Regions from separate parts of the Achromobacter sp. 1L-A-4-B-C2 genome, predicted to be linked through region 1. Evidence: riboswitches for the same ligand, from Rfam matches in the RefSeq annotation. Region 1 holds a riboswitch; the other holds the start of a gene.
The links. Region 1 has a riboswitch for glycine ahead of gcvT (glycine cleavage system aminomethyltransferase GcvT). Riboswitches for the same ligand answer to the same signal wherever they lie in the genome.
Positions count from the first base shown of each region.

Region 2: it holds a riboswitch for glycine, as region 1 does, so the genes downstream of both, AC0Z35_RS25495 (D-amino acid dehydrogenase) here and gcvT (glycine cleavage system aminomethyltransferase GcvT) in region 1, are expected to answer to the same signal.

Region 1 is NZ_JBXAWP010000001.1:779,724-794,048, reverse strand. Features, by position in the region: gene AC0Z35_RS03570 (arginine/lysine/ornithine decarboxylase) at 1-877, shown strand, start outside; gene AC0Z35_RS03565 (BaiN/RdsA family NAD(P)/FAD-dependent oxidoreductase) at 901-2,103, shown strand; gene AC0Z35_RS03560 (SPFH domain-containing protein) at 2,116-3,600, opposite strand; gene AC0Z35_RS03555 (superoxide dismutase) at 3,792-4,406, shown strand; gene AC0Z35_RS03550 (ZIP family metal transporter) at 4,436-5,329, shown strand; glycine riboswitch at 5,446-5,542, shown strand; glycine riboswitch at 5,576-5,699, shown strand; gene gcvT (glycine cleavage system aminomethyltransferase GcvT) at 5,791-6,891, shown strand; gene gcvH (glycine cleavage system protein GcvH) at 6,994-7,371, shown strand; gene gcvP (aminomethyl-transferring glycine dehydrogenase) at 7,443-10,316, shown strand; gene AC0Z35_RS03530 (DUF945 family protein) at 10,408-12,366, opposite strand; gene AC0Z35_RS03525 (M81 family metallopeptidase) at 12,607-14,082, opposite strand; gene AC0Z35_RS03520 (amidase) at 14,110-14,325, opposite strand, start outside.
Region 2 is NZ_JBXAWP010000006.1:75,810-90,134, forward strand. Features, by position in the region: gene AC0Z35_RS25460 (CopD family protein) at 1-223, opposite strand, end outside; gene AC0Z35_RS25465 (DUF2242 domain-containing protein) at 432-1,505, opposite strand; gene AC0Z35_RS25470 (spinster family MFS transporter) at 1,603-2,988, opposite strand; gene AC0Z35_RS25475 (AraC-like ligand-binding domain-containing protein) at 3,092-4,075, shown strand; gene AC0Z35_RS25480 (NAD/NADP octopine/nopaline dehydrogenase family protein) at 4,248-5,345, shown strand; gene AC0Z35_RS25485 (3-hydroxybutyryl-CoA dehydrogenase) at 5,339-6,349, shown strand; partial or broken gene ampC (class C beta-lactamase) at 6,502-7,662, opposite strand; glycine riboswitch at 7,816-7,906, shown strand; glycine riboswitch at 7,907-8,001, shown strand; gene AC0Z35_RS25495 (D-amino acid dehydrogenase) at 8,041-9,288, shown strand; gene AC0Z35_RS25500 (M23 family metallopeptidase) at 9,245-9,799, opposite strand; gene AC0Z35_RS25505 (lactonase family protein) at 9,984-11,201, opposite strand; gene AC0Z35_RS25510 (FAD-binding oxidoreductase) at 11,230-12,750, opposite strand; gene AC0Z35_RS25515 (GlxA family transcriptional regulator) at 12,894-13,868, opposite strand; gene AC0Z35_RS25520 (DUF1428 domain-containing protein) at 14,037-14,325, shown strand, end outside.

The DNA.
Region 1 (14,325 bases):
CATCCGCGAAGCGCTGGACTTCCGCCGCGCCATGCGCAAGGTGGAATCCGAATTCGGCAAGAACGACTGGTGGTTCAAGGTCTGGGGCCCCAACCGCCTGGTGTCCGAAGGCATCGGCAACCGCGACGAATGGATCCTGGAAGCCAACGACCACTGGCACGGCTTCGGCGAAATGGCCGAAGGCTTCAACATGCTGGACCCAATCAAGGCCACGGTCATCACGCCGGGGCTGGACATGTCGGGCAGCTTCGGCGAAACGGGTATCCCGGCCGCGCTGGTCTCCAAGTACCTGACCGAGCACGGCGTCGTGGTCGAAAAGACCGGCCTGTATTCGTTCTTCATCCTGTTCACCATCGGCATTACCAAGGGCCGCTGGAACACGCTGTTGACCGCGTTGCAGCAGTTCAAGGACGACTACGATCGCAACCAGCCGCTGTGGCGCATCCTGCCCGACTTCTGCCGTGTGCATCGCCGCTACGAACGCATGGGCCTGCGCGATCTGTGCCAGGAAATCCACGAAGCCTACCGCGCGCGCGACGTCGCCCGCCTGACCACCGAGATGTACCTGAGCGACATGGTGCCGGCGCTGAAGCCGTCGGACGCCTTTGCGCGCATGGCGCACCGCGAGGTCGAGCGTGTCGACATCGACAAGCTGGAAGGCCGCGTCACGGGCGTGCTGTTGACGCCGTATCCCCCGGGCATTCCGCTGTTGATTCCGGGCGAACGCTTTAACCGCACGATCGTGCAGTACCTGCAATTCGCGCGCGAATTCAACGAGCGCTTCCCCGGCTTCGAAACCTATATTCACGGCCTGGCCGACGAACTGGGTCCGGATGGCGAAAAGCGCTACTACGTTGATTGCCTGATCGAAGAATAAGACCCGGCGGGTCTGGAGTCCTGATGTTTGATGTAGCCGTCCTCGGCGCCGGCGCCGCTGGCATGATGTGTGCAGCGGTGGCCGGGCAGCGCGGCTTGCGCGTGGTGCTGGTCGACCATGCCGAGCGCCTGGCCGAAAAAATCCGCATCTCCGGCGGTGGCCGCTGCAACTTCACCAACATCGGGACCGGGCCCTCCAATTTTCTGTCCGAAAACCCGCATTTCTGCCGCTCGGCACTGTCGGCTTACACGCCGCAGGATTTTCTGGCGCTGATGAAGCGCCACCATATCGCCTGGCACGAGAAACACCGTGGCCAGCTGTTCTGCAACGATTCCAGCGAATCCATCATCAACATGCTGCGCGCCGAGTGCGACGCGGGCGATGTGCAATGGCGCATGGGCTGTTCGGTGGCCGATATCGGCCACGGCGAGCAGGGCTTCGAACTGCGCACCAGCCAGGGCGTGATCCGCGCGGCCAAGCTGGTCGTGGCCACGGGCGGCATGGCGATTCCGCAGCTGGGCGCCACCGACTTCGGCCTGAAGATCGCGCGCCAATTCGGCTTGAAAGTCGTCGAGCCGCGACCCGCGTTGGTACCGCTGACCTTTGACTCCGCACAATGGCAGCCGCTGTCCGAGCTGTCGGGCGTGGCGCTGGAAGTGGGCCTGCAGACGGGGCAGGGCAAGGCGCGGGGTGAATTCCTGGAAGACCTGCTGTTTACCCATCGCGGCCTCTCAGGCCCGGGCATCCTGCAAATTTCCAGCTACTGGAAGCCGGGCGAACCCATCGTGATCGACCTGGCACCGGGCCGCGACCTGGCCGAAGAATTGCTGGCGTCCAAGTCGGGCAACCGGCAGCAGCTGCATACCGTGCTGGCGGGCCTGTGGCCCAAGCGCCTGGCCGATCGCTGGCTGCATCTGGCAGAGCAGGGCGGCAAGCCCGGCCTGGCCGCGATGCGCCTGGCCGACGCGCCCGACAAAACGCTGCGCGCGCTGGCTCAAGACATCCATCAATGGACGCTGGTGCCCAGCGGCACCGCCGGCTACAAGAAAGCCGAAGTGATGCGCGGCGGCGTCGACACGCGCGGCCTGGACCAGAAATCCATGCAAGCCAAAACCACGCCCGGGCTGTACTTCATCGGCGAAGCGGTGGATGTGACCGGCTGGCTGGGCGGCTACAACTTCCAATGGGCCTGGGCCTCCGGCGTGGCCTGCGGCAAGGCGCTGTAGGCCTCGCCGGGATCAGAGCTGCCGCCATACTGATCCGTCGGTTGAAGCCGTCGCGGCAGGCGGCGGCGCCATGATGGTGTCGTGCGCCATGGCAGCCGTTGCCACCGCGCCAAGTGTGGCGCTATGGGAAACTTCTTTTAATGCTTTGCCGGCAACCACTGGGACGCCTAATTTCTCAATCAGGGCCGCGCCTTCCGGCGTTTGTCCTAGCGCGGCCAACATGCCCGTAAGGCGCGTGCCGCCACTGGGCGTGAACATGTCGCCCAGTGAGGCGACGCCATTTTGCATATCGCCCGAATTGGCGATGACCTTCAAGTCCGCTTGTTGCAGGGCGCGGGCCATTTCCATGCCGACATCCTTGCCTGACCTTACCTGTTCGATGCGGATGAGATATTCCTGGTAGCCCGCGTTGCCCCCGATTTCTTTCGCCAGCTTGATTTGCGCTTCAACGGGCGCCACCTGCATGGCTTGCTCGGCGGACGCTTTTGCGGCGCCAAGCGCCGTTACACCCTCGGCTTCCCGGGTTGCCGAGATCAGATCGCCTTCCGCCTTGGCAATTTGGGCTTCTTTTTCGGCGTGTGCGGCAACCACGGCTATCTGCCGGTTTTCTTCGGCCCTGACGACAGCGACATCACGCGAAATTTCGGCCGCTTGTACGTCGCGCACGCGCTGGACCTCCATGTCCTTTCGAGCCGTGGTGACGGATTCGAACGCGATCGCCTGGCGTGACTGTTCCTCTGCGATGCCAACCTCGCGTTCGGTTTCCGCGTTGCGCATGCCGACCTGCTGGCGAGCGTTCTGCTGTTGAAGGTCGATTTCCCGCTTCATGGCGATTTCTTTTTCGGTTGCCGCGCGATTGTGTTCGGCGACTTCTTCGCGGCTCTGGCGGTCTATGCGCGCCTTCTCGCGAGCCATGATCTGGTCGATCACTTTATTGTTCGCGCTGTCGCGGATGTCCATGAACTCGATGGTCTTGACGGTCTTGACGCCCCACTCGGCTAGTTGAGTGTCCACTGCTGCAGTAAACGCGTCGGCAAGCGTACTTCGCGCCTGCATGATGTCTTCCAGCTTGTTCGTTGCCAACACGCTACGTACGGACCCTTGGACTACGTTGCGAAGCTGGTCGACCAGGACATCAAAGGTCGACACCCGCTGGGCAGCAAGCGAGGCGTCTTCAATGCGGAAGAACGCAGTGACGTCGACTTCGAACGGTAGCCGTGCGGCGTCATAGGCAGCGTAGTCCTTCAGATCGACCTGGAAGTTGCTTTCAGGAAACTTGGATACCGCCACGCCCCACACCGGCAGCCAGCTTGGCCAGTGGTAGTAGGTGTTGCCCCCCAACTTGCCGCGCCCGTAGGGTGTGGTCTGCTTGCTGGATTGAACGATGTGCACCATGTTGGTGGGCACAACGCGGCGAAGGGAAACGATGACAAATGCGATCAGGGGAAACAGAGCAACCAGGGCGCTTGCGATGCTCGTGGTGGAAATTTCGATCATGTTTACGGCGGATACTCGAAGTTAAGGCGTCCGGGGTGGGCGCCCTTGGACTGCGGGATCATAGGACGCGACCATTCCGCGACTTATGACAATGTCGTTATTGTTTTATCAAATAAAAATACATATCATTTATGTTTTCGATTTCGACTGGCTGCTTTCGATGAAAAGGGGCCAGTTCCACGGAGACGCTCATGCCCTACACCCTTCCGACGCTGCCCTACGCCTATGACGCCCTCGAGCCTCACATCGACGCTATGACGATGGAGATTCACTACAGCAAGCATCATCAAACCTATGTCACCAGCCTGAACGCGGCGCTGGATGGCGCCGGCATCAGCACGGAAGAACCCGTTGAAGCCCTGGTCGCGCGGCTGGACCAATTGCCGCAAGCCATACGCGGCGCGGTGCGCAACCATGGCGGCGGCCACGCCAACCACAGCTTGTTCTGGTCGGTGATGTCGCCCCAGGGTGGCGGTGAACCCGATGGCGCGCTGGCGGCCGCTATCGAATCCGAACTGGGTGGCCTGGCCGCCTTCCGCGAGGCCTTCACCAAAGCGGCCCTGACCCGCTTTGGCAGCGGCTGGGCCTGGCTCTCGGTCACGCCGGCCGGCAAGCTGGTGGTGGAAAGCAGCGCTAATCAGGACAGCCCTCTGATGCACGGCAATACGCCGATCCTGGGCCTGGACGTCTGGGAACACGCCTATTACCTCAAGTACCAAAACCGTCGCCCTGAATACATTGGCGCCTTCTACAATGTCGTGAATTGGCCCGAGGTGGCGCGCCGTTATGCGGCCGCAAAGGGTTAAGCCCGCTTTGTGATGGAGGCATCGGCCCCATGAACACATTCAGCCGTCACCGCGTGCGTCCCGCGGCCACCAGCATCAGCGTCTGGATCCTGGCCGTGCTGGTGTCCTGCCTGGCGATGCACCAGCTGTGGGCCTACCTGGACGTGCGCGCGCCGCACGTGGCCGACGCCCTGCTGGGCGGGCTGGTAGCGGCCGGCGCCACCGCGCTGGGCACCGTGCCCATCCTGTTCGCCCGCACCATCCCGCAAAAGGTCCAGGACAGCATGTTCGGGTTCGGCGCGGGCGTCATGCTGGCGGCCAGCGCGTTTTCCCTGGTGGTGCCCGGCATTGCGGCGGCCGAAAGCCAGGGCATGGGCCGCTGGGGCGCGGGCCTGACGGTGGGGGCGGCCATTCTGCTGGGCGCGGCGGTGCTGCTCATCATGGACCGCACGCTGCCGCACGAACATTTCATCAAGGGCCGCGAAGGCATCGAGGCGCGCCGCATGCGACGCGCCTGGTTGTTCGTTATCGCCATCACGCTGCACAACCTGCCCGAGGGCCTGGCCATCGGCGTGGGTTACGCGGGGGGCGATCCGGTGGCGGGCACCGCGTTGGCCACGGGCATCGCGATCCAGGACATTCCCGAAGGGATGGTTGTCGCGGTGGCGCTGTTGGCCGCCGGCTATAAGCGGGCCTTCGCCGTGGCGCTGGGCATGTTGTCGGGGCTGGTCGAACCGTTGGGCGCGGTGCTGGGCGCCGCCATCGTCGGCTGGTCCGTCTTGCTGCTGCCCTGGGGGCTGGGCTTTGCGGCGGGCGCCATGCTGTTTGTCATCAGCCACGAGATCATTCCCGAATCGCACCGCAAGGGGCACGAGGTCTACGCCACGTGCGGGCTGATGCTGGGCTTTGTGCTGATGATGTTGCTGGACACGGCGCTGGGCTAGCCCGGGGGTTGGTGTCCGGTTTGGCGCGGTCCACGGCAGCGGTTTGTGGCCGGGCCGCGCCCGGAAATCGCGCTTTTCCAGGCCTGGTTTTCGTTGTATGCTTGGCGCCGCTGTCACGCATGTTTGCGGGAGAGAGCGCCCCTTTCACCAGGGTCGCCGCCGAAGGCGCAATTCGCCCAGAATCGCTCAGGTAACCGATACCGCACATGCTTGCCCCGTCCCGGTTTTTACCGTGTGGATGCGGCAAAACAGTACTCTGGAGAGACCTGGCGCCGCCCCGAATTCGGGACACAGCGAGCAGCCCAGGCGCCGAAGGTGCAAACCCGCCCAGCGCGGGGCAACTCTCAGGCAAAAGGACAGAGGGGCGGAAGATTCAGCCGATGCCGTGCGGGCGCAATCCGCTTGTCACGACCGGCATTCCGTAACCCTGGCAAGCCATTGCCGTCCCGGAGTTTCCGCGCATGTCCGCAACCCTCAAACGCACCCCGCTGGCCGACGAACACATCGCCTCCGGCGCCCGAATGGTCGATTTCGGCGGCTGGGACATGCCCTTGGCCTACGGCTCGCAGCTTGAGGAGCACCACGCGGTGCGCCAGGACGCCGGCATGTTCGACGTGTCGCACATGCTGAACGTGGATGTGGCCGGCCCCGATGCCTACGCCTTCCTGCAACGCCTGGTCGCCAACGACGTCGCCAAGCTGACCGTGCCCGGCAAGGCGCTGTATTCGTGCATGCTGAACCCGCAGGGCGGCGTCATCGACGACCTGATCATCTATTTCTTTGCCGCTGACGAATGGCGCGTGGTCGTCAACGCCGGCACCGCCGACAAAGACGTGGCCTGGATGCAGCGCGTGAAGCAGGCCGGCAATTTCGACGTTGCCATCACCCCGCGCCGCGATCTGGCCATGGTGGCCGTGCAGGGCCCGAACGCCCGCGCCAAGGTCTGGGCCGCGCGCCCGGCCTGGCAAGCCGCCTCCGAAGCACTGACCCCCTTCGTTGCCGCCCGCGTGGGCGACGACACGCTCGTCGCCCGCACCGGCTACACCGGCGAAGACGGCTTTGAAATCGTCCTGCCTGCGTCCGACGTCGTGCAGCTGTGGCGCGACCTTGCTGCCCAGGGCGTGCGCCCGGCGGGCCTGGGCGCGCGCGACACGCTGCGCCTGGAAGCCGGCATGAACCTGTATGGCCAGGACATGGACGAGCTGACCCAGCCCGACCAGGCCGGCCTGACGTGGACCGTGTCGCTCAAGAATGCCGAGCGCCGCTTCATCGGCCGCGACGCGCTGGAACAATTCGCCACCCCCGCCGCCTTTGTCGGCCTGAAGCTGCAAGAGCGCGGCGTGATGCGCGCCCACATGGCCGTGCGCTGCGTGCAAGGCACGGGCGAACTCACCAGCGGCACCATGTCGCCCACGCTGGGCGTGTCGATCGGCTTTGCCCGCCTGCCGCAAGGCGTGCGTCCGGGCGACACCGTCGAAGTCGACATCCGCGGCAAATGGGTGCCCGCCCTGGTCTGCAAGCTGCCCTTCGTGCGTAACGGCAAAGCCGTCGAACACTCGTAAACTCGAAGCTTCGCGCGAACGGCCGCTGCCAGTTGACGCACACGCCGCTCGCACGAGGCGCGCAACACCATTCATCTACCCGTATTCCCTAGAGGATTTCCCATGAGCCTGCCCACCGATCGCAAGTACACCCAGTCCCACGAATGGGTCAAAGCTGAAGGCGACGTGTTCGTCGTCGGCATCACCGATACCGCCCAGGACCAATTGGGCGACCTGGTTTTCGTTGGCGACGTCAAGGTTGGCGCCAAGCTGAACGCGGGCGAAACCGCCGGCGTGGTCGAGTCGGTCAAGGCCGCCTCGGACATCTACGCACCCGTCAACGGTGAAATCGTTGCCTTCAACGACGAGCTGGAAAACAACCCCAGCCTGATCAACGAATCGGCCTTCACCACCTGGATCTTCAAGATCAAGCCGGTCAACGCGGCCGATGCCGACAAGCTGCTGGACGCCGCCGGCTACGAAGCCGTCGCCAACGGCTAAGAAGCCGGTTCGAGCCGGGCGCGCCGACCTCTTGGCGCGCCGGCCTGATGCACCACCACCCGAGAGTTCCCATGTCGCGCGCCCTAGACACCCATACCGACTTCATCCCCCGCCACATCGGCCCGTCCGACGCCGACCAGGCCGCCATGCTCCAAGTGATTGGCAGCGCCAGCCTGGACGCCCTGATCGACGAAGTCGTTCCCGCCAAGATCCGCAGCCAGGCCCCGCTGGCGCTGCCGCCCTCGCGCAGCGAAACCGACGTGCTGGCCGAACTGAAGCAGATCGCGGGCCGCAACAAGGTCTTTCGCAACTACATCGGGCAGGGCTACTACGGCACGCAGACCCCCAACGTCGTGCTGCGCAACATTCTTGAGAACCCCGCCTGGTACACGGCCTACACGCCGTATCAGCCGGAGATCTCGCAAGGGCGTCTTGAAGCCCTGCTGAACTACCAGACCATGGTCGCCGACCTGACCGGGCTGGACATCTCCAACGCCTCGCTGCTGGACGAAAGCACGGCCGCCGCCGAAGCCATGACGCTGGCCCGCCGTGGCGCCAAGTCGCCAAGCCCGGTGTTCTTCATTTCGCGCCACGTGCATCCGCAGACCATCGAAGTCGTGCGCACGCGCGCCGAAGGCCTGGGGCTGGAAATCACGGTGGGCGACGAAGCCCAGGGCCTGCCGGAATGCTTCGGCGTGCTGCTGCAATACCCGCACAGCACCGGCTCGGTGTCCGACTACCGCAAGCTGGCAGAAGCCGCCCACGCGCAAGGCGCCGTGGTTGCCTGCGCCACCGACCTGCTTGCGCTGGCCCTGTTGGCCGCCCCGGGCGAGTGGGGCGCGGACATCGCCATCGGATCGGCGCAACGCTTTGGCGTGCCGTTCGGTTTTGGCGGCCCGCACGCCGGCTTCATGGCCTGCAAGGATTCCTTCAAGCGCAACATGGCCGGCCGTTTGGTCGGCGTGTCGAAAGACGCACAAGGCAACCCGGCAATGCGCCTGGCGCTGCAAACGCGCGAACAGCACATCCGCCGCGAGAAGGCCACGTCCAACATTTGCACCGCGCAGGTGCTGCTGGCCGTGATGGCCGGCATGTACGCCGTGTGGCATGGCCCCGAAGGCATCCGCCGCATTGCCCAGCGCGTGCAGCGCAGCACCGCCATCTTGCGCGCAGAACTCATCAAGCTGGGCGTGAAGGTTGTGAACGACACGTTCTTCGACACGCTGCTGCTGGAAACGGGCGCGGCCACCCCGGCCATCCTGACGGCCGCCGAGTGCGAGCACATCAACCTGCGCCGCGTCGACGGCGCGCGCCTGGCCGTGTCGCTGGACGAAACCGTTACCGTCGCCGACCTGCAAGCGCTGGTCAACGTGTTTGCCGCCGGCCTGGAACGCGATGATGTCGAACTGGACATCGACGCGCTGGACGCGGCCGCCGCCGGCGGCATTCCCGCATCGGTCGCGCGCGAAAGCGCCATCCTCAAGCACCCCGTCTTCTCCAGCGTGCAATCCGAAACCGACATGCTGCGCTACCTGCGCAAGCTGGCCGACAAGGACCTGGCGCTGGACCGCACGATGATCCCGCTGGGTTCGTGCACCATGAAGCTGAACGCCACGGCCGAGATGATCCCCATCACCTGGCCCGAATTCGCGCTGATCCACCCGTTTGCCCCCGCCTCGCAAAGCCAGGGTTACAACGAACTGATCGACCGCCTGTCCGCCGCGCTGTGCGAAATCACCGGCTACGACAACATCAGCCTGCAACCGAACTCGGGCGCGCAGGGCGAATACGCCGGCCTGCTGGCCATTCGCGGCTACCACCAGGCCAACGGCCAGCATCAGCGCAACGTCTGCCTGATCCCGGCCTCGGCCCACGGCACCAATCCCGCGTCGGCGCAGCTGGCCGGCATGGACGTGGTGGTGGTGGCGTCCGATTCCAACGGCAACGTCGATCTTTCCGACCTGCGCGCCAAAATCGAGCAGGTCGGCGACAAGCTGGCCGCGCTGATGATCACCTACCCGTCCACACACGGCGTGTTCGAGGAAGCCGTCACTGAAATCTGCGACATGGTCCACCAGGCCGGCGGCCAGGTGTACCTGGACGGCGCCAACATGAACGCCATGGTCGGCGTGGCCCAGCCGGGCAAGTTCGGCTCCGACGTATCGCACCTGAACCTGCACAAGACGTTCTGCATTCCGCACGGCGGCGGCGGCCCCGGCGTGGGTCCCGTAGCGGTGCGCGCGCACCTGGCGCCGTACCTGCCGGGCGTGGTGAACGAACAGGGCAAGCTGCCCGGCGAAGCCAAGGTCGGCCCGGTGTCGGCCGCGCCGTTCGGTTCGGCCGGCATCCTGCCGATTCCGTTCGTGTACATCGCGCTGATGGGTGCTGATGGCCTGCGCCGCGCCACCGAAGTGGCCATCCTGAACGCCAACTACATCGCTACCCGCCTGCGCGACCACTATCCGGTGCTGTACGCGGGCCGCAATGGCCGCGTGGCGCACGAGTGCATTCTGGACGTGCGCCCGTTGAAGGAAACCAGCGGCATCAGCGCCGAGGACATCGCCAAGCGCCTGATGGACTACGGCTTCCACGCGCCCACCATGAGCTTCCCGGTGGCCGGCACGCTGATGGTCGAGCCCACGGAATCCGAAGGCGTGGCCGAGCTTGACCGCTTCATCGACGCGATGATCTCCATCCGCGAGGAAATCGCCCAGGTCGAGCGCGGCGAACGCGATCGCGAGGACAACGTCCTGAAGAACGCGCCGCACACCGCGCAGATGCTGTTGGCCGAAGAATGGCTGCACGACTACCCGCGCCAGCAGGCCGCCTACCCGGTGGCGTCGCTGCGCGAGGCCAAGTACTGGCCGCCCGTGGCCCGTGTGGACAACGCCTACGGCGACCGCAACCTGGTCTGCGCGTGCTTGCCGATCGAAGCGTACGCGTAGGGCATTACGCGTAGCGGCGATAAAAAAGCCTCCATCTTGCGATGGAGGCTTTTTGTTGGGCGCTTGCCCGTATCGGTATCAGCCGTACGCCTTACTTGGCCGGCGCCGCCTGGGCCGCCTCGTTGAAGTCTTCGGCGATGCTGATGAACGTGTTCAACAGGATTTGCAGGTTGTCCTTGCCGATCCCGCCTTCCGCGTTCATGTCCATTTGCAGCACGGCCTGGTTCTTGTTGTCCAGGTAGGCGCGGGTCCAGCGGTATTCCTGGTTCCAGCTGTTGATGGTCTTCAGCGACATCGGCTTCTTGGTCTTGTACGTGGCCGTCATGACCAGGTCCAGGCACTTTTCAGTGAAGTCGTTGCACAGGAATTCCAGGCGCAGGTCGCTGGCGCCGGTGGTGCCCGGGTCCAGGATCAGCACGGGGCCTTCGTCGCCATCCTGCTTGTTGGCGGTAATGCCCATGTCGTCCAGCAGGGCGCTGACGGTGTCCAGGCTGAAGTCCTGCATCACGCCGACGGCGGGCGTTGCGCCTTCGGCCGGCTCTTGCTCGCTCATGCCGGGCATGGACTCTTCTTCGTCGTCGCCCATGGAATTCATGCCGGCGGCGCCAAGCAGGCCGCTGAACAATTCGTCGGCGGGAATTTCCTTGCCGTTCAGGTTGCCCATGCCGTCCGCGAACGTGAACTTGCCGACGATGTTGTCGCCGTCGTTCTTGCCCACGTTGAACATTTCAGCCATGCCCGACATCTGGCGCACGGTCTGGTCGGCGTCCTCGGCGGCCTTCTCCGGGGTCAGCCCTTCTTTTTTGACGGCGTATTGCGCGACCAGGTCCTGCACCATCGGCTTGGAAATGATCAGCGTGGCGTCGATGCGCTTGATGGCCTTGGCGGCAATTTCCTGCGGCGTCAGGTTCTTGACGTCCGGCGGGTTGGCCAGGTCCAGCGTGAAGTTCAGCTTGCTTTCGCCCTTGCCGGTTTTCCAGCTGATCGGGTCGATGCTGAATGACGGGTTGCCCGCCAGCAGCTTGCCGGCGCTGTCCAGCATCGCCTGGAACTGCTCGTCCTTCAGGCCCTCGTCTTCGGTCTGCGCCATGTATTGACGCAGCAGCTGGTTGTACGTGTCCGACAGTTGCTTGACGGCTTGGCCGTCCAGCTTGGCCAGCTTGATCACGGCCTGGCCATTGCCCAGAGGCACGTCGTTGACGGTGATGTCGCCGGTTTGATAGGCGGCCTGCATGTTGATGGACTTGTCGTCCTCGGACAGCTTCACGCCGTAGCCGAAGTTATCCAGCGACAGCTTGACGTCGTCGCCCTTGCGGGTCACGTCGATGCGCTTGATCTTCAGGTCCGAATCGCCTATCGACACGCCGAACTTGCCCATGCGGCTGTTCACGTCCATCGTCAGGCCGGCGATCGACATGATGACGGGGTCGTTGCTCTTGGAACCGTCGATGGCCAGCTTGTCCATCACGCCATGCGCGACGACGCCTTGCAGCGTACGGTCGAAGCTGCCGGTGATGACCATGCCGCTGAAGTCGATCGAATTGCCTTGCAGCGCGGTCGACACGGGCGCGATCTTGGCCGTGGAGGTGGTCGTGCCGCTGTAGCTGACCATCGCGTCGCTGATCAGCGGCGAGATGTCTTTGGTCAGCGCGAACACTTCCTTCAGGTTGTCGGTCTTGGCGACTTCCGCGTGCACGAACGCCAGCTTGGGCGCAATCGCGCCGCGCGACAGCGCGGTCTTGGGGAAGGGGCCGTGTTCGATGACGGCATCGAATTCGATCATGCCGGCGGGCATGGCGTCCGGGCTCTTGTCGTTCTTGACCAGCGACAGGCCATAACGGGCCTGGGTCGAGAACAGGCTGCGGTCGTACTTGAGCTGGTCGATGCGCAGGCCGAACAGCGGCGTCAGCTTGGCCAGCTTTTCGTTGGCTTCTGCCAGATGGCGTTGCGAGCTTTCCTCAATGCGTTTGCCGGTATACCACGTGGCGCCTATCCAGCTTCCCGCTCCCACTATGACCACGCCGAGGGTGATCGCTACGCTCTTTTTCATCGTTGTGCTTTTTTCGTTGATTATCGAGTTATATCCGGCAGACAGGGCATTGCGCCGTCGCGGCTGGTCTCCCAGGCGCGGCTGCCGGCATACACGTATTCATCGGCCTGTAAGGGCCCGCGCCGGAGTATACCGATGCGCTGTGACGCTCGACCGTGCGCCCAGTTACTGAAGATTTCAAAATGAAAGGCCGGCGCAGGGCGCCGGCCGTTTTGTCGACAACTTTGCGACCCGATTTCGTTACAGCGGGTCCAGCGGGTAGATCGGCCGGCGCACGTGCTTGAACTCAAGCTGGCTGTAGTCGGACGTGGTGACGCCCACGCCGGTGCACTCGATGACCTCGGTGGCCATGGCGGAAAAGCCCGCGCGCCAGTGCACCCGGCTTTTCAGCACCACATAGCGCTTTTGCAACGGGTCAACGCCCACGGACGACAGGCAGTTGATGTCGAAGGGTTCCTGGTGGCGCGACACCACCACGATTTCGACCCGGCCGGTGTCGATCACCACCGTCAGCCCGGTGTCGTTGCGCACGCCCCGGTACATCGGGCCCCGGCTCAGGTACACGCCGTCGAACACCAGCTTGACGCGGCCTGTCACCTGCAACGGTTCGCTGGGTTCCTTGATAGCCGGCATGGCCAGCTTGCCGCCCAGCGTCAGGGTGATGGTCTTGCCCACGCCCGCGGCGGCGGCCTGTTCTGCTGCCTGAGGGTCGCAGATGGCGTAGAACACCACGTTGTCCAATTCCTGGCGCAACACTTCGGCCAGCACGGCCGTGGTGTCCATGGTGCCGCCCGAGCCCGTGTTGTCGTAGTGGTCCAGCAGCACCACGGGGCCTTGCTCGATCTGCTTGGCGCGCGCGATGGTGGGCGCCAGCGGCTCGGGGTGGAACACCCAATCGGCGCGACCTGCCCAGGCGCGTTCCAGCAGTTCGTCGCGGTGCTTCTCGGCCTCTTGCAGGTTGCCGTCCGTACAGACGACGGCGCTCAGGCCCGCTTCGCGGATGTCCGCATGCGGAAACCCCACGAAGACGGACGCCGCCAGCACGCCGCCCGCTTCCAGTTCCTTGCAGCGTTCCTGCAAGGGGCCGTTGGGTGCGGCATGGGTGCCCTGGCACATGATGTGCGGCAGCATGGGCTTGTTGGCCCACGTCATGACGGGTTTGATCTCGCCCTTGAGCGTGCGCGCGATGACGTTGGCGGCGCGCACCCCGGCCGCGCGGATATCCACGTGCGGATACGTGTGAAAGCCGCTGATGACGGTGGCGTTGCGCACGATGTCGTCGTAGATATTGGCGTGCATATCCAGCGTGACGGCCACGGGCGTGGTCGGGTCGATTTCCCGCAGGCGGCGCAGCAGGTCGCCTTCCGCGTCTTCCACGCCTTCGGCCACCATGGCGCCGTGCAGGTCCAGCAAGATGGCGTCAAAGCCGCCCAGCTTGACCTGGTCCAGCACCAGCTTGCACAGGCGTTCGTGGGTCTCGGCGCTGGTGGGGCCGCTGGGCCAGGACTCGGCCGCTACGGGCACGACCATTTCCGCGCCCTCGCGGCGCGCCACTTCGATATAGCCGCCCAGCCCGCTGTCGGTGTTCTCGTAGGCCTTGATGGCAAGATCGCCGGCCAGGATGTCGGGGCTGCCTCGGAAAAAGCGTTCAAGCGGGGTCGGCACGGGCGAATAGGTATTCGTCTCGTGCTTGATCATTGCCAATAGCCAACGCATGGGAATTCCTGTGGTTGCTGTGGAAAGTCAGTTCGTCTGGGGCGGCTGCGGCCACGGGTGTTGCGCGGGACGCATCTGCTCCCACGCGCGCGCCACGCGCAACACGCCCAGGTCGTCAAAGCGCGCGCCGGCGATTTGCAGCCCAATGGGCAGCCCCGCCCGCGTATAGCCGCAATTGACCGAGGCGGCCGGCTGTTCGCTCATGTTGAAGGGCAAGGTGAAGCCGATGTGGTGCATGGTCGT
Region 2 (14,325 bases), on a different contig from region 1:
ACGTCATGGCCAGATGCAGGCCGATCAGCCACGACACGACCATCGCGGGCGTCGTCACCCACAACGTCCAACGACGCAGCGCGCCAAGCATCTTGCGTTCCTTGGGCGCTTCATCGCCCTCTTGCGGCGCCGACGACAGCAGGAACAGCGAGACAAACAGCGAGCCCCCAAGCCAGGCCACCACGGCGGCCACGTGGGCCATTTTCAGCAGTTGATAAGTCATGGCGGGCATTATCGCCGGATGCGGCGGCGGGCAGTAGTCGGCTGCGGCGACAGGTCGGTCGCGCGGGATGACATGCCGGATGACGTGCCGGAGAGCAGGCCGGATGACGTGCCGGAGGGCAGGCCAGATGACATGCCGGATGGCACGCCGGATGACATGCCCGAGGGCACGACCGAGTGCACGCCGGGCCCGGCGTGCGCGGCAGGGGTCAGTTGCCGGTGACGGACGCCGACGCTGCGGGGCTGGCAGCGGCGCCGCTGACGGTAGAGGAGACGCCCGCCGTGGTACCGGTGATCGCAGCCGTGGCCGGCCCTCCGGCTCCGGTCGTAGCGCCGGTCGCAGCGCTGGTAGTCGCACCGGTCGTAGCAGCGGACGGGCTGACCGCCGACGGAGTCGGGATCGACGCGCCCGGCCCCGGCAACGCCGGAGACGTGGCGGGCGTGGCGGGCGGGGTGCCGGTTTGGGTATTGCCCGGCGTCGATGACGGCGTGGCGTGCGGCGCGTCCGCGGCGGGCTTTTGCGTGGTCGTGTCACCGGCCTTGTCACCGGCCTTGTCACCGGCCTTGTCACCGGCCTTATCACTGCCCTTGTCGCTGCCGGCGCCTGGCCCGGACGGCCCGTCCGCCGCAGCGGGATTCAGGGTGTCGGCGGGCGCATCCGGGGACACGACGGGATCGGCGGGCGGTGCCGGCGGCTTGGCTTGGGACGCGCGGGCGCGCGGGCTTGGCGGTACGTGCGGGGCGGCGGCGGCTTCCGCGTCGGGCAGGAAGCGCTGCAACAGCTGGAAAAAGCCTTCGTAGAATTTCGGACGCGACACCGTCTGGCTAGCCGTTTTGACCAGCGAGTCGTCGCTGGAGCCGAACGGCATCGACACCTGGCCCAGCACGCTGACGCCCACGCTGGCCGAGCTGGAAGTGCGCTTGATCGAATAGCGGTCTTGCACCGCGTTGGCAAACACCGTGGCGCGCTGGTTGGCGCTGCCGTCCGAGGCGCAGTCGATATTGAAATTGATCTGCGTGTGCAGCCCGTCTTCGCCCTGGAAGTTCTTGTGCCCGGACACGCGGGCCGCGTCGAAGCGGTCGATGTTGTAGCCCTGGCTCAGCAAGGCGCGGCGGCCCGCATCGCAAGCGGTGGTGCTGGCCGTGGGGAAGGTGCGCGAGAACACGTCATTCTGTGCGAAGTCTTCCCGTTCGTAGGCCGGCTTGGGTGAACTGCATCCCGCAAGGATCGCCGTCAGGCAGACAAACAGGGCAACGGGCAGACGACGGGTAACGCAAGGCATGAGGGGGGTCCGGCTTTAGGCGTAAAGCGGGCATTATCGGCCAGGAAGGGGGCGGCTGGCGAATCTCGCCTGCCCGGCGTGATCCCTTGAAACAGTTTTAACGGGGCCGGGGCGACAGCACAGTTCCGACCCCGTTTTCCGCGCGCCCTTCCTCTTGCCCCAGGCTGCGCCGATAGCTGGCGCAACCCGCCGCCAGCAGCAACACGCACAGCACCGTGGCCACGCCAATCAGCAGCGATAAGGACTGCCCGACCGCCGCCGGATTCTTGAACAGACGATCGGTCAACAAAGCCACCGCCGTCGTCCCCAGCCCCAGGCCGATCAAATTGGAGATCAACAGGAACAGCGCCGACACCTGCGCGCGGATCTGGTTGGGCGGCAATATCTGCATAGCCGCCGTGGACGTCGGCATGGGAAAGGACGCAAAGAACATCGCGGGCAGCAACAGCGCCACCGACGCCGCCAAGCTGTCCACCTGCGTGAACGCCACGGCCGGCAGGGCCATGCCGACCGCCCCGATCACGCCCGCCCGCAGCGGCGCATCGCGATAGCCGCGCTTGGCCAGCGCGTCCATCAGCCAGCCGCCGCAAAAAACGCCCGCCGTATTGGCCACCAGAACCACCACACCCAGCATGTAGCCCACATCCACCGGCGACATGCCGAACTTGCGCATGTAGAAAGCGGGCGTCCAACCCAACAGGGCAAACAGCACCATGGCATAGAACGAAAAGCCCAGGTAGTGGCAAAAGAACGTGCGGCGATGGCGGCCCAGGAAGCGAAACGTGTCGCCCACCGTAGGCTTGTGCGCGTGGCCGTCTGCGCTACGGCGCAAGCCCAGGCGCTGCGGATCGCGCACCGTCAGCAGGATAAGCAGCGCCACCAGCAGGCCCGGCAGGCCCACGATGAAAAACGTGACCTGCCACGGCCGCATTGCGCCGACCCACGGCACCACCACGCTGTCCACGCTTTTAAGCAGGTTGATGACATAGCCGCCGATCAAAAACGCCATGCCGCCACCAATGAACGAGCCGATCGAATAGATGCCGACGGCGCGGCCCAGCTTGTCGCGCGGAAACATATCGCTAAGCATGGAATACGTGGCGGGTGACAAGGCGGCCTCGCCCACGCCCACCCCGATGCGCGCCAGGAACATGTGCGCAAAGCTGCGCGACAGGCCACAGGCGGCAGTGGCCAGGCTCCAGAACGCCACGCCGATGGCAATGATTTTCGGACGCGAATAGCGGTCGGCCAACAAGGCGATGGGGATGCCCATGACGGCGTAGAACAGCGAGAACGCCAAGCCGTGCAGGAGGCTGAACTGCGTGTCGGACAGTTGCAGATCGTGCTTGATGGGTTCGATCATCAGCGCCAGGATCTGTCTGTCGACGAAGGAAAATATGTACGCTAGCATGCATATCACGACGACGTACCACTCGTAGGCGTAGCTTCGTTTCGTCAGTGGCGGCAGCGTCGCGTCAGTCATGTTTTTCCCTTGTTTTCCTTAGTCTTGTCCATCGTTTGTAGGTCTTTGCGCAGCGGGGCTCTATACGCCGCGCGCAACGACTATTCCCACCGCGCAGGAAAGCATGTTCAACGACACCTATCCGCTGAACCGCCATTGCTTGCTGGACTCGGGCAACGCCGCCGAGGTCAAGGACCAGGTCAGCCAGCACCTCTGGTCGCACCGCATGTGCGTGGCTCAGGGCAAACCCTTGCAATCGCGGCTGTATGGCGTGTTCTTCGGCAACGCGGCGCTGTTTGACCTGCACTACGGCGCCGAAGTCGAAATCGACGCGGGCGACATCTCCAGCTACTACCTGATCCGCATCACGCTGCAAGGCTCGGGCCTGGTCACGCTGGGCAAGCGCAGTGCGTCCATGCAAGCGGGCAGCCTCACCATTTCGTCGCCGTCGGAACCCAGCGTGATCAGCATCGGCCGCGACTGCCGCAACCTGATCCTGCGTGTTGAGCGGCAAGCGCTGGAACATCAATTGCAGCGCCTGCTGGACCGCCCCATCAAGCACGCGCTGGTGTTCGACCTGGAAGCGCCGCCCGATTCCCCCGGCCTTGCCGCCGTGCGCGAAACACTGGACTACCTATGCCGCCTTTATCAGCACCCCGCCATTGACGGCGTCACGCAGACGCTTGCGGCCGGCTTTTCCGACTACCTGCTGGCGCTGCTGCTGACCCAACTGCCGCACAACTATTCCGACGCGTTGCGCGCCGACCACCGCCAGCCCCTGCCCCAGCATGTGCGCGCCGCGCGCGACTACATCGAAAGCCATGTCGACGAAGCGATTTCATTGGCGGACCTGGCGGCGCACTGCGGCGTGTCGGTACGAACGCTGCAAAACGGCTTCACCCAGTTTCTCAAACAAAGCCCCAGCGACTACGTGCGCAACCACCGCCTGGCCCTGGTGCACGCCGCGCTGGAACAGGCGCGCGGCGGCGACAGCGTGACCGATATCCTGCTGCGCCACGGCGTCAGCAGCTTCGGCCATTTCGCCACGCATTACCGCAAGCGTTACGGCTGCCTGCCGTCGGACACGCTGCGTCGGCCTCGCCCCTGACGCGCCGTCGCACTCGTCGGCCAGCACTGGCGTTGTCCCCTGCCCGCGCGGCCGCGACACGCTGCCTGCGCTGTCGAAATCCCTTGCCGGATCGGAACGGCGCTTGCGCGTTTGGCGCAGCCCAGGCGCCACGCCGCCGCTAGGATCAAGCCTTCAAAGAAGGAGCTTGATCATGCGAATCAGCGTAATTGGCGGCGGCCACGGCTGCTACGGGGCCGCGGCCGAACTTGCCGAAAACGGACACGAGGTGTGCTGGTGGCGCCGCGACGACGCCGCGTTCGACGGCTTGCGACAGGCCGGCGCGCTGACTGTCACCGACTATCGCGGCACGCGCCAGGTTCCGTTGGGCCAGGGTCCCGGCCACCTGGCGCTGCAAGGCTCGCTGAAGGCCGCGCTGACTGACGCGCGGGTTGTCGTCATCCCCCTGCCCTCGACCACGCACGATGCGCTGGCGCCCATGCTGGCCCCGCTTTTGCAGGACGGGCAGGTGGTGTTCCTGCCGCCCGGCACCTTTGGCAGCTACCTGTTTGCGCGCGCGCAGCGGGACGCCGGCAATACCGCCCGCGTGGCCTTTGCCGAGACGGGCACCCTGCCCTACCTGGCGCGCAAGCACGGCAACACGGTCGTCATCAGCGGCTACGCCACGCGCTTGCCCACCGGCGTGTTCCCCAGCCGGCTGACCGACGACGCGCTGGCGTTGCTGGGCCAGGTCTACCCCAGCATCGAGCCCATCGAAGACGGATTGGCGGGCGCCTTGATGAACGCCGGCCCCATCATCCATCCGCCGCTCATCATGATGAACGCCGGCCCCCTGGAGCATTTCGACAAGTGGGACATCCACAACGAAGGCACCCAGCCATCAATCCGCCGCGTTACCGACGCGCTGGACGCCGAACGCATCGCCATCCGCGAGGCGCTGGGCTATGCCGCGCCACACTTTCCGCTGGCCGACCACTACGCCACGGAGGGCGATGAATGGATGTACGGCCGTGGGGCGCACGGCAAGCTGACCGACAGCGGCGACTGGCGTGAAGCCATCGACCTGCACACGCACCGCTACATGCTTGAGGACACGCGGCTGGGCCTGTCCTTGCTGGTGTCCACGGGGCGCTGGGCGGGCGTGCCGACGCCGGTGGCGCAAGGCTTGCTAAGCATTGCCAGCGCCATCACCGGCCGCGATCTTTACGCCGAGGGCCGCACGCTGGAAAGTCTCGGCCTGGAGCGCCTGTCGCGCGCCGGCATGGCGGAATTGCTGGAACAAGGATGCTGACCATGGAAGACAGAATCTGCGTGATCGGCGCCGGGCGCATGGGGGAAGGCATCACGCTGTCGTACATCCACGCGGGACGCGCCGTGACACTGGTCGACATCAAGCCCAGGACTCAGGCGGAACAAGCCGATCACCACGCGCGCGTGCTGGCGAACCTGCGGCGCGAATTGGGCACGCTAAGCCGGCTTGGCCTGCTGGATGACCAGCAAGCCGAGACCGCCATGCAGCGCGTGCGCCTGTGCGGCCGCGACGACGCCGTGGCCGACCTGCAACGCGCGCGCATCGTCTTCGAAGCCGTGCCGGAACGCCTGGACGCCAAGCGCGACACCTTCGCCTGGCTGGGCCGCGTGTGCGCGGCGGACACCGTGATTGCGTCAACCACGTCCACGTTCCTGGTGACCGAGCTGGCCGAATTGATGCCAGGCCCCGAGCGTTTTTTGAACGCGCACTGGCTCAACCCCGCCTATCTGATTCCGCTGGTCGAAGTCAGCGCCGGGCCGCGCACCGCCGACGCTGCTCTGCAAGCGTTGCTGGCCGTGCTGCGCCAAGCCGGCAAGACGCCCGTGCAATGCGCGCCCACGGCGGGCTACATCGTGCCACGCATCCAGGCCCTGGCCATGAACGAGGCCGCGCGCATGGTCGAGGAAGGCGTGGCCAGCGCCGAAGACATCGACACCGCCGTGCGCCTGGGATTCGGCTTGCGGTTTTCGGTGCTGGGCCTGTTGGAATTCATCGACTGGGGCGGCGGCGACATCCTGTACTACGCATCGCGCTACCTTGAAGCCCAGATCGGCCCACGCTTTGCATCGCCCGACGTCATCGCCAAAAACATGGAGCAAGGCCGCAACGGCTTGCGCGATGGCAAGGGCTTCTACGACTACGCCGACCTGGACGTGGACGCCTACAAGATGCAGCGCCTGGGACAGCTGTGCAAAAGGCTGGAGGTCATGGGGCTATTGCCGCGTTTTGATGGCGCCCACACGGCGGCGGGCACCCAAGCTTGACGGCTGACAGGGGCCGGCCACGGCCTTCGGCCGGCCACCGCCTTCTGCCTGTTTCAGTTCGCTTGCGCGCGGGCTTCGGGTTGCGTTTCCGGGGCCGATCCCGAATCCGTTCCCGTTCCCGTATCCGTTCTTGCTCCCGCCGCCGTTTCCCCTTCAAGAATGCGATACGCCAGCCGCACGCGGGCGTCGTTCGGAATGTTCCGATTCGCCAGGATCACCACGCCGATTTTCCTGGCCGGCACAAACGCCACGTAGGCGCCAAAGCCATTGGTGGAACCCGTCTTGTTGATCCACACATCGGCACGCGGGGGCTGCGGCGGGGTCAGGGCCTTGGCCGGGTGGCTCTGACTGTTCAACGTGCCGGCATTGGCCGCCAACAGCGCTTTGAGCGTCACCGGATACGCCAGTTGTTCCCAGGCCAGGTCCTGCGTCATTCCACCCACGTCGTAGTAGCCCACATGCGTATCGGCCAAGGCCTTGGATAGCACGGCGTCGTTGACGACGGCCTTGGCGATCTTCGCATCCCGGGCGGCCTTGGCACCGAATTCCGCGGGCGCTGACGCCACGCCCATGTTCGCGTCCACGAAGCGGATCAGGTCGCTGGCGCTGGTCTTGACGCCGTAGGCTTCGTCGGCCAGCACGCCCGGGTTCACACGCACCGGCGCGTTCTGTTTGTTGTAGCCCTGCGCGTAGTCGCCCATCTTGGCGGCGGGCACGTGGATATAGGTGTTGGCCAGGCCCAGTTTGGGCAACAGCGTCTTCTCCATGGCCTGCGCATAGGGCTGGCCCAGGCTCTTGGCCGCCACCACGCCCAGCATGCCGATGCTGGGGTTGGCATACGTGCGGTAGGTGCCCGGTGCGTAGCGCGGCGTCCACGCCGACAGGTAGGCCATCAGCTGGGCATCGTCGCCCACCGTGTCCGGCACTTGCAGCGGGAAGCCGCCGCCCGTGTGCGTGCCCAGGTGGATCAGGTTCAGCTTGCCGAATTCCGTGCCTTGCAAGGCAGGCACGAAGCGCGCCGGGCTGTCGGTCAGCGACAGCTTGCCCAGCGCCTGGGCGTAGGTCGCCAGCGTCGCGGTAAAGGTCTTGCTGATCGAGCCCAGCTCAAACAGCGTGTCGCGGCTGACGGGCGCATGCGTTTGCAGCGAGGCCACGCCATAGCTGCGAAATTCATGCCGCCCTTCGCGCGTGACGGCGATGGCCAGGCCCGCCACGTCGTACTCGCGCATTACCGCATGCACGGCGTCGTCGATGTCGGCGCCGGGGGCCACCGGCTCGGCCGACGCCAACGAAACCAGGGCGCCTCCGGCCATCACGGCCAGGGTTTGCAAAACAGTGCGTCGCACGGCGCGAAAGCTCATTCCTATCGTCCTATTCGGTTCACGCCGGCCCAACGGCGCACCCGACATAGTACTAACCCTGAAGCAAATGCGACATGAACTTAGCTATTCTCTACCCCGTCGATTCAAAACCGCGCAGAAGAGACCGGCCCTGGCGGCCGGCGCCGACGGAGCAACCGCCCCGGAAACTCTCAGGCAACAGGACTGCGCGCGTATAGACAATCTGGAGAGAGGCGCCGTGCGCGCCCACCGAAGGGGAACCCGCCGCCCGCGCGGGTGAAACTCTCAGGTACCAAAGACAGATGGGGTGCCGCGTCCACATTGGTCGCGGCCACCTTGTCTGGAGCCACCATGCCCCGCATCGCCATCATTGGCGCCGGTATCACCGGCGTCACGTCCGCCTATGCCCTGTCGAATCTGGGATACGCGGTCACCGTCTACGACCGCCAACGCTATCCCGCCATGGAAACGTCCTATGCCAACGGCGGCCAGCTATCCGCCAGCAACGCCGAAGTCTGGAACAGCACGGCCACGATCATCAAAGGGCTACGCTGGATGCTGCGCAAAAACGCGCCGCTGTTGCTGAACCCCCGCTTCAGCTGGCACAAGTATTCGTGGCTGGCGCAGTTCATGGCGCAAATTCCCAACTACCGCGAAAACACCATCGCCACCACGCGCATGGCCATCGAAGCGCGCCGGCATCTGTTCGACATGGCCGAGGCGGAAGGCATCGACTTCGACCTGGAGCGCCGGGGCATCCTGCACATCTACCACGACGCCGACAGCTTCAAGGCCGCGCATCGCGCCAACGCGCTGCTGCAAGCCGGCGGCCTGGACCGCTACGCAGTCACCGCCGACGAAGCGCGCGCCATCGAACCCGCCATGCAAACCGGATGCCACGGCGGTTTCTACACGCCATCGGACGCCACCGGCGACATCCACAAGTTCGCGCGCGGTCTGGCCCAGGCATGCGAACGCCGTGGCGTCACGTTCGTGCACGATGCCGACATCGACAACATCCAACGCCACGACCGCCCTTACGTGCTGGACATCCGCCGCGACGGCGGCACCCAGCGCGAACGGCACGAAGCGGACGCCATCGTCGTGTGCGCGGGCGCGGCCAGCAGAAAGTTCGCCCGCCTGCTGGGAGATTCCATCAACATCTATCCGGTCAAGGGCTATTCGATCAGCGTGCACCTGGACGACGCCGACAGCCAGGGCGCCGCGCCCCGCGTCAGCCTGCTGGACGAAGCCGCGAAGATTGTCACCAGCCGCCTGGGCGACCGCTTTCGCGTGGCGGGTACGGCGGAATTCAACGGCTTCAACATGGACATCCGTGCCGAACGCGTGCAGCCGCTGATCGACTGGACGCGTAAACACTTCCCCAACATCAACACCACGCGCGTCGTGCCGTGGTGCGGCCTGCGCCCCATGACCCCCAACATGATGCCGCGCGTGGGGGCGGGCAAACGCCCAGGCGTGTTCTACAACACGGGGCACGGACACCTGGGGTGGACGTTGTCAGCCGCGACGGCGCAGGTGCTGGCGCAAAGCGTCAGGGCGGCGTTGCCGGCGCCATCAACAGCGTATAGGGGTTGATCGCGCCGCCGTCGTAGATGCCGTAATGCAAATGCGGCGGCGTGCCTCGCGCGTTGCCGGTGTTGCCGACGTAGCCCAGCACGTCTCCGGGGGCCACCAGCTGCCCCCGTTCAATATCGGCGTAGCCATCCAGGTGCGCGTAGTAATGGCGCTGGCGTCCGGGCCCGAGCACCCACACGACCTGGCCGCCCAGGTTGTTCGTGCCAACCTGCATGACCACGCCTTCCGTGGTGGACAGCACAGGCGTGCCGCGCGCGGCAAAGATGTCGATGCCTTCGTGTTGGCGGCCGCCGGACCGGGCCGCGCCCCAAGTGTCGGTCAAGCGTCTGGCGGACACGCCCTGTACCGGCACGGGCAAGGATGACGGGGCTTGTTGCCAGGCCAGCCGCGCCATATGCCACGGTGCGCGTGCGGCGTCGGGCAGGCGGGGCCACGCCCACGCAGCAAGCCAGATCAATAAGCCCAGGATGACGAGGCGCCAGAGGAAGCGCAATACAGGATTAACGGTCATGCAAGGTTCGACGGCGGGCTGGCCGAGGGGTTCCCGAGGGGTTTCCGAGGGGGTTCCCGAGTGGGTGCCCGAGTGGGTGCCCGAGTGGCTTCAGAGGGGCTTCAGAGGAGCTTCAGAGGGGCTTCAAAGGGGCTTCAGAGTGGCCTGTTGCGCCGGCTATCAAGATCGCCCGCGGTTGCCCCGCCTATGCAAACACCAGGCATACCGGTGTTGGCGTCTGCGCTGCCACGTCCATGTCGCTTAGCTGCCCTGTTGCCACATCGATGCGCAGGCGCAGGATGGAGTCGCCCTTTTGGTTCAACGCGTACAGGCTGCCGCCGTCTGGCGCCAGGGTGAGTGCGCGGGGAAAGCGCAGCCCCTCGGTCCAGGTTTGTACGCGGCGTAATGCGCCATCCTTGGCGATGGCGAAGACGGCGATGCTGTCGGCTTGCGGGTGGTCGTTGTCGACGCGCCGGGTGGAGGCGTACAGGAAGCGGCCGGACGGGTGGACAAGCAACGCCGCCGCGTTGCCCGCGCCGGTGAATCCGGGCGGTGTGGCGGGGACCAGGTGGCGCTGCGCCAGCACCCGGCCGGCGTGGGCGTCGTAGCCGAAGCACGCGATTGAGGCGTCAAGTTCGTTCAACGCGTATAACAGCGCGCCATCGGGGTGCAGCGCAAGATGGCGTGGCCCGCTGCCCGCGGGCAGCGTCGTGCGCTCGGACAGCGACAGCTTGCCATCCTTGAACGTGAACAGATTGATGCGATCGCTGCCCAGATCGGTGGCCAGGACGCGCTGGCCGGTGGAGTCGAACAGCACCATGTGCGGATGCGCGGATTGCTGTTCGGGGCGCGGCCCCGAGCCGGTTTCCTTGACGATGCCCGACACTTCACCCAACGCGCCGTCGGCCTGGACGGGCAACACGTTATACGTGCCACCCCCGTATTGCGCCGTGACCAGGTAGCGGCCGTCTGGCGATACGGCAAGAAACGCCGGCGCGGTGCTGGATAGCGACAGGGGCTGCCGGTTCAGGAAGCGCAGGCTGCCGTCAGCCGGGTCGATCGCATAGGATTCGGCGGTGCCTCGGGCCAGGCCTTCCCATTGATCGATCTCGTTGATGGCGTAGAGAAAGCGCTGCGTGGGGTGCACGGCCAGGTAGGACGGGTTGTCGCTTTCTATCACCTGGATCAGATGCCAGCCGCCCTGCGGACGCAGGGCATAGGCGTGTATGCCGCGCGATGGCGGCCCGCCGGCCGTGCCCCCGGGCGCATCGCGGGTATAGGTGCCCACATAGGCGTAGCGGGGGTCGGCGCGCGCGGTCGCGGCGCCCATGGCCGACAGCCAGGGGCCTGCCGCGCCGGCCGCGGACAAGCTCCCGGCGAACTGGATGAAGGATCGGCGGGGTGCGCTGGATAGGGAATTCATGGCGAAGTCCGGCAAGGCGGGCGGCGCGTCATGACGGGCGCACCGACATCGCATGGTGAAAAACGTTGTTGGGATCGTAGCGGCGCTTGACCTCTTGCAGGAAAGGATAAAGCCCGCCGTCGCCGTAGTACAACCGTGGCCAGAAGGGGTACGCCAGCATGTCGCTGTCGGGGTAGTTGATGTAGCACCCTTCGTAGCGGTCGCCGGGAAACGGGGTGCCGGCGTGGTCGGGCCGGGATGCCGGGTCGGCATACACGTCGCGATAGAAATCCGCCATCCAGCGTACGTGCAGGGCGTCGTGGTCGGCGTGCGTCCAGTACGTTTGGTATTGCAGCTTCATGATCGACGCCCGCTGGTGCACGGCGGTGTCGCGCAGGCGATCCGGCTGGTTGACGGCGCCCCCGTACGAATCCACCTGCAACAGCGATTGGCGCAGGTCGGCGCCGGGGACATCGCGCGTCAGGTGGGCATGGATACGCGCGGCTTCGTGCGCCGTGAAATTGCGCTTCATGTAGGCGGATTTGTATTTGCCGCGCTGATTCGGCCCCGAGCCGTTAAGCGTTTGCGTGGCCACCAGCCAGTCATGGCGAATGACCGTATGCGGTTCGCTGCAAAGCAGGTCGCCGCCCGCGCGCGGACGTGGCAAGCCGGGCGTGGTGGCGCGCGCGGCCACCGGTGCGCAAGGGCGAAAGCGATCCAGGAAATCTTGCAGCACGGTCAGGTCCTGGCAGGTGCCGTCGGGGTTGCAGAACTGCACGATCATGACAATCTGCCCGGCGGAGCGATGCGTCAGTTTCAGCAGCGAGAACATGCCCCAGGTATCGGCGTCGCGGCCGCGCGTGTTCCAGTAGCTGCCGTAGATATCCAGCAACTGCGCAAAGCGCCCGGGCGTCATGCCCGCCCAGTCGAATGCGACGGTGGCGATGGCCACTTCGCGCGGGGCGCGCGGCAAGGCGGCAAAGCCATAGCTGGTGATCACGCCGAAATTGCCGCCACCACCGCCCCGGCATGCGCGGAACAGGTCGGCGTCTTGGGTGGCGCTGGCGGTGCGTGGCACGACATTGCCGTGGGCGTCCACGGTCAGGATGTCGACCGCGCTTAACCAGTCGCAAGCCAGCCCTTGCAGGCGCGACAGCAGCCCATACCCGCCGCCGCTGATATGGCCGCCCGCGCCAACCGAGTAGCACGACCCGCCGGGTAGCGACACGCCGTGACGCTTGTAGAGGTCTTGATCGCCATTCCAGTTTTGCGAACCGGCCGCCACACGCAGCAGGCCATCCGAGGACGGCACGCGGTCCAGCAGGCTAAGGTCCAGGATGACGCCGCCGGGATTGTTGGAGACAAAGTCTTCGTAGCAATGGCCGCCGCTGCGTATCGTGGGGCGCTTGCCCTCGGCAACGATACGGCCCAGCGCTGCCGCCGCCTGGGCCGGGGTTTCGCATAGTTCGATGCGCGTGGCCGCATGGCTGGGCCGCGCGGGCCAGCGTAGGTTGAAGCCCTTTTTCAAGGTCTTGTAGCGGGGATCGCCTGGCGTCACGCTGATGCTCATCTTGACTCGCCCTCCTGGCCTGGGGTCAGGCCGCGACGTGTCAAGGATAGGCCGGTGGCGCGCCAATAGCTGTAGTAGAAATCTTATTTTCGGGGGAGTTCGGCCAGCACTTTTGCCAGTGCCATAGCGAATTCTTCGACGTCCTATTGATAGCGGTCCCGATACCCGACGGGCGACATCCCGCAGTGCTTGCTGAAGATGTCGCGAAACGCCTTCGTGTCGTTGTAGCCCACTTCATACATGACTTCGGCCACGCTTTTGCGCGACGTTTCCAGCCGCTTCTTGGCGGCCTCCACGCGCACGCGTTGCAGGTACTGCACGATGCTGTTGCCCGTCGCCTGGCGAAAGCGCCGTTCCAGCGTGCGCCGCCCCATCGCGTGGCGCTCGGCCAGGGATTCAACGGTGATCTTTTCGGTGTAGCAACGTTCGATGTAGCTCTGCACCGCGCGCACGACCTCGTCGGCATGCGCCTTCTGGCCCATGAACACGGCGAACGGCAGCTGGCTCTGGCGGCTCCAGTCCAGCTGGAAGTACTTGGCGCACCAGATGGCGGTATCGCGGTCGGTGTATTTTTCGATCAGGTGCAGCACCAGATGCGCGGCGGAAAACGCGCCGCCGCTGGTATAGACACCGTTTTCGGCCATCACCACGCGGTCGCTGATCCAGTGGACGTTGGGAAACAGGCTGGCGTACAGATTTTGCGCCACCCAATGCACCACCGCCTGCTGCCCGTCCAACACGCCGCCCGCCGCCAGCAAGGCGGCTCCCATGCACAGGCTGGCCACTTCGCCACCGGCGCGATGGTGGCTTGCCAGCCAATCGATCAGCTCGCGGTTGGACAGCACCACATCGGGCACCGCGCCCAGCAGGGGCGGCGCGATGCAGATATCGATACGCGGCGCGTCGGCCAGCACCTGGTCCGCCAGCACCTTGATACGCCCGTCGTCCAGGCTGACCTCGCGCGTCAACGCCAGCGTGCACACGTGGAATTGCGGTTCGCGGCCTTGCGCGACCAGGTAGGCGTTGGCCACCTGGAAGCCGTGGCGCGCCGTTTCCAGGGACGCAATGTTGGTGCCCGTCGGCAGCAGGAAAGCGACGTTTTTCATGTCGGTAAGCATACGCCCGAGCGCTGTCGCAATCCACCCGCAAGAATGTCGCAATCCCCTATCTGAAAGCGCCGGCGATCCCGATAAAGTGGCGTCTACCGGCCGCTCGTGCCGGGTGGACGCGGCGTGACCAGCGGGCATGCCGAATCCCACACAACAACAGCAACCGAGGAGTGTGCGATGCAGGAATACATAGATGGTTTTTTGCTGCCGGTGCCCAAGGCGAACGTGCCGGCCTACCAGCAGATGGCGGACCAGGCCAAGGCGGTCTGGCTGGAGCACGGCGCGCTGGATTACCGCGAAGGCGTGGCCGATGACCTGGCCAGCGAAACCTTCCGGTCGTTCAGGGAAGCGGCCAGCGCCAAGGACGATGAAACCGTGGTGTTTGCCTGGATCGTGTACGCCAGCAAGGCCGAACGCGACCGGATCAACGCGCTGGTGATGGCCGACCCCCGTCTGGCCAACACGT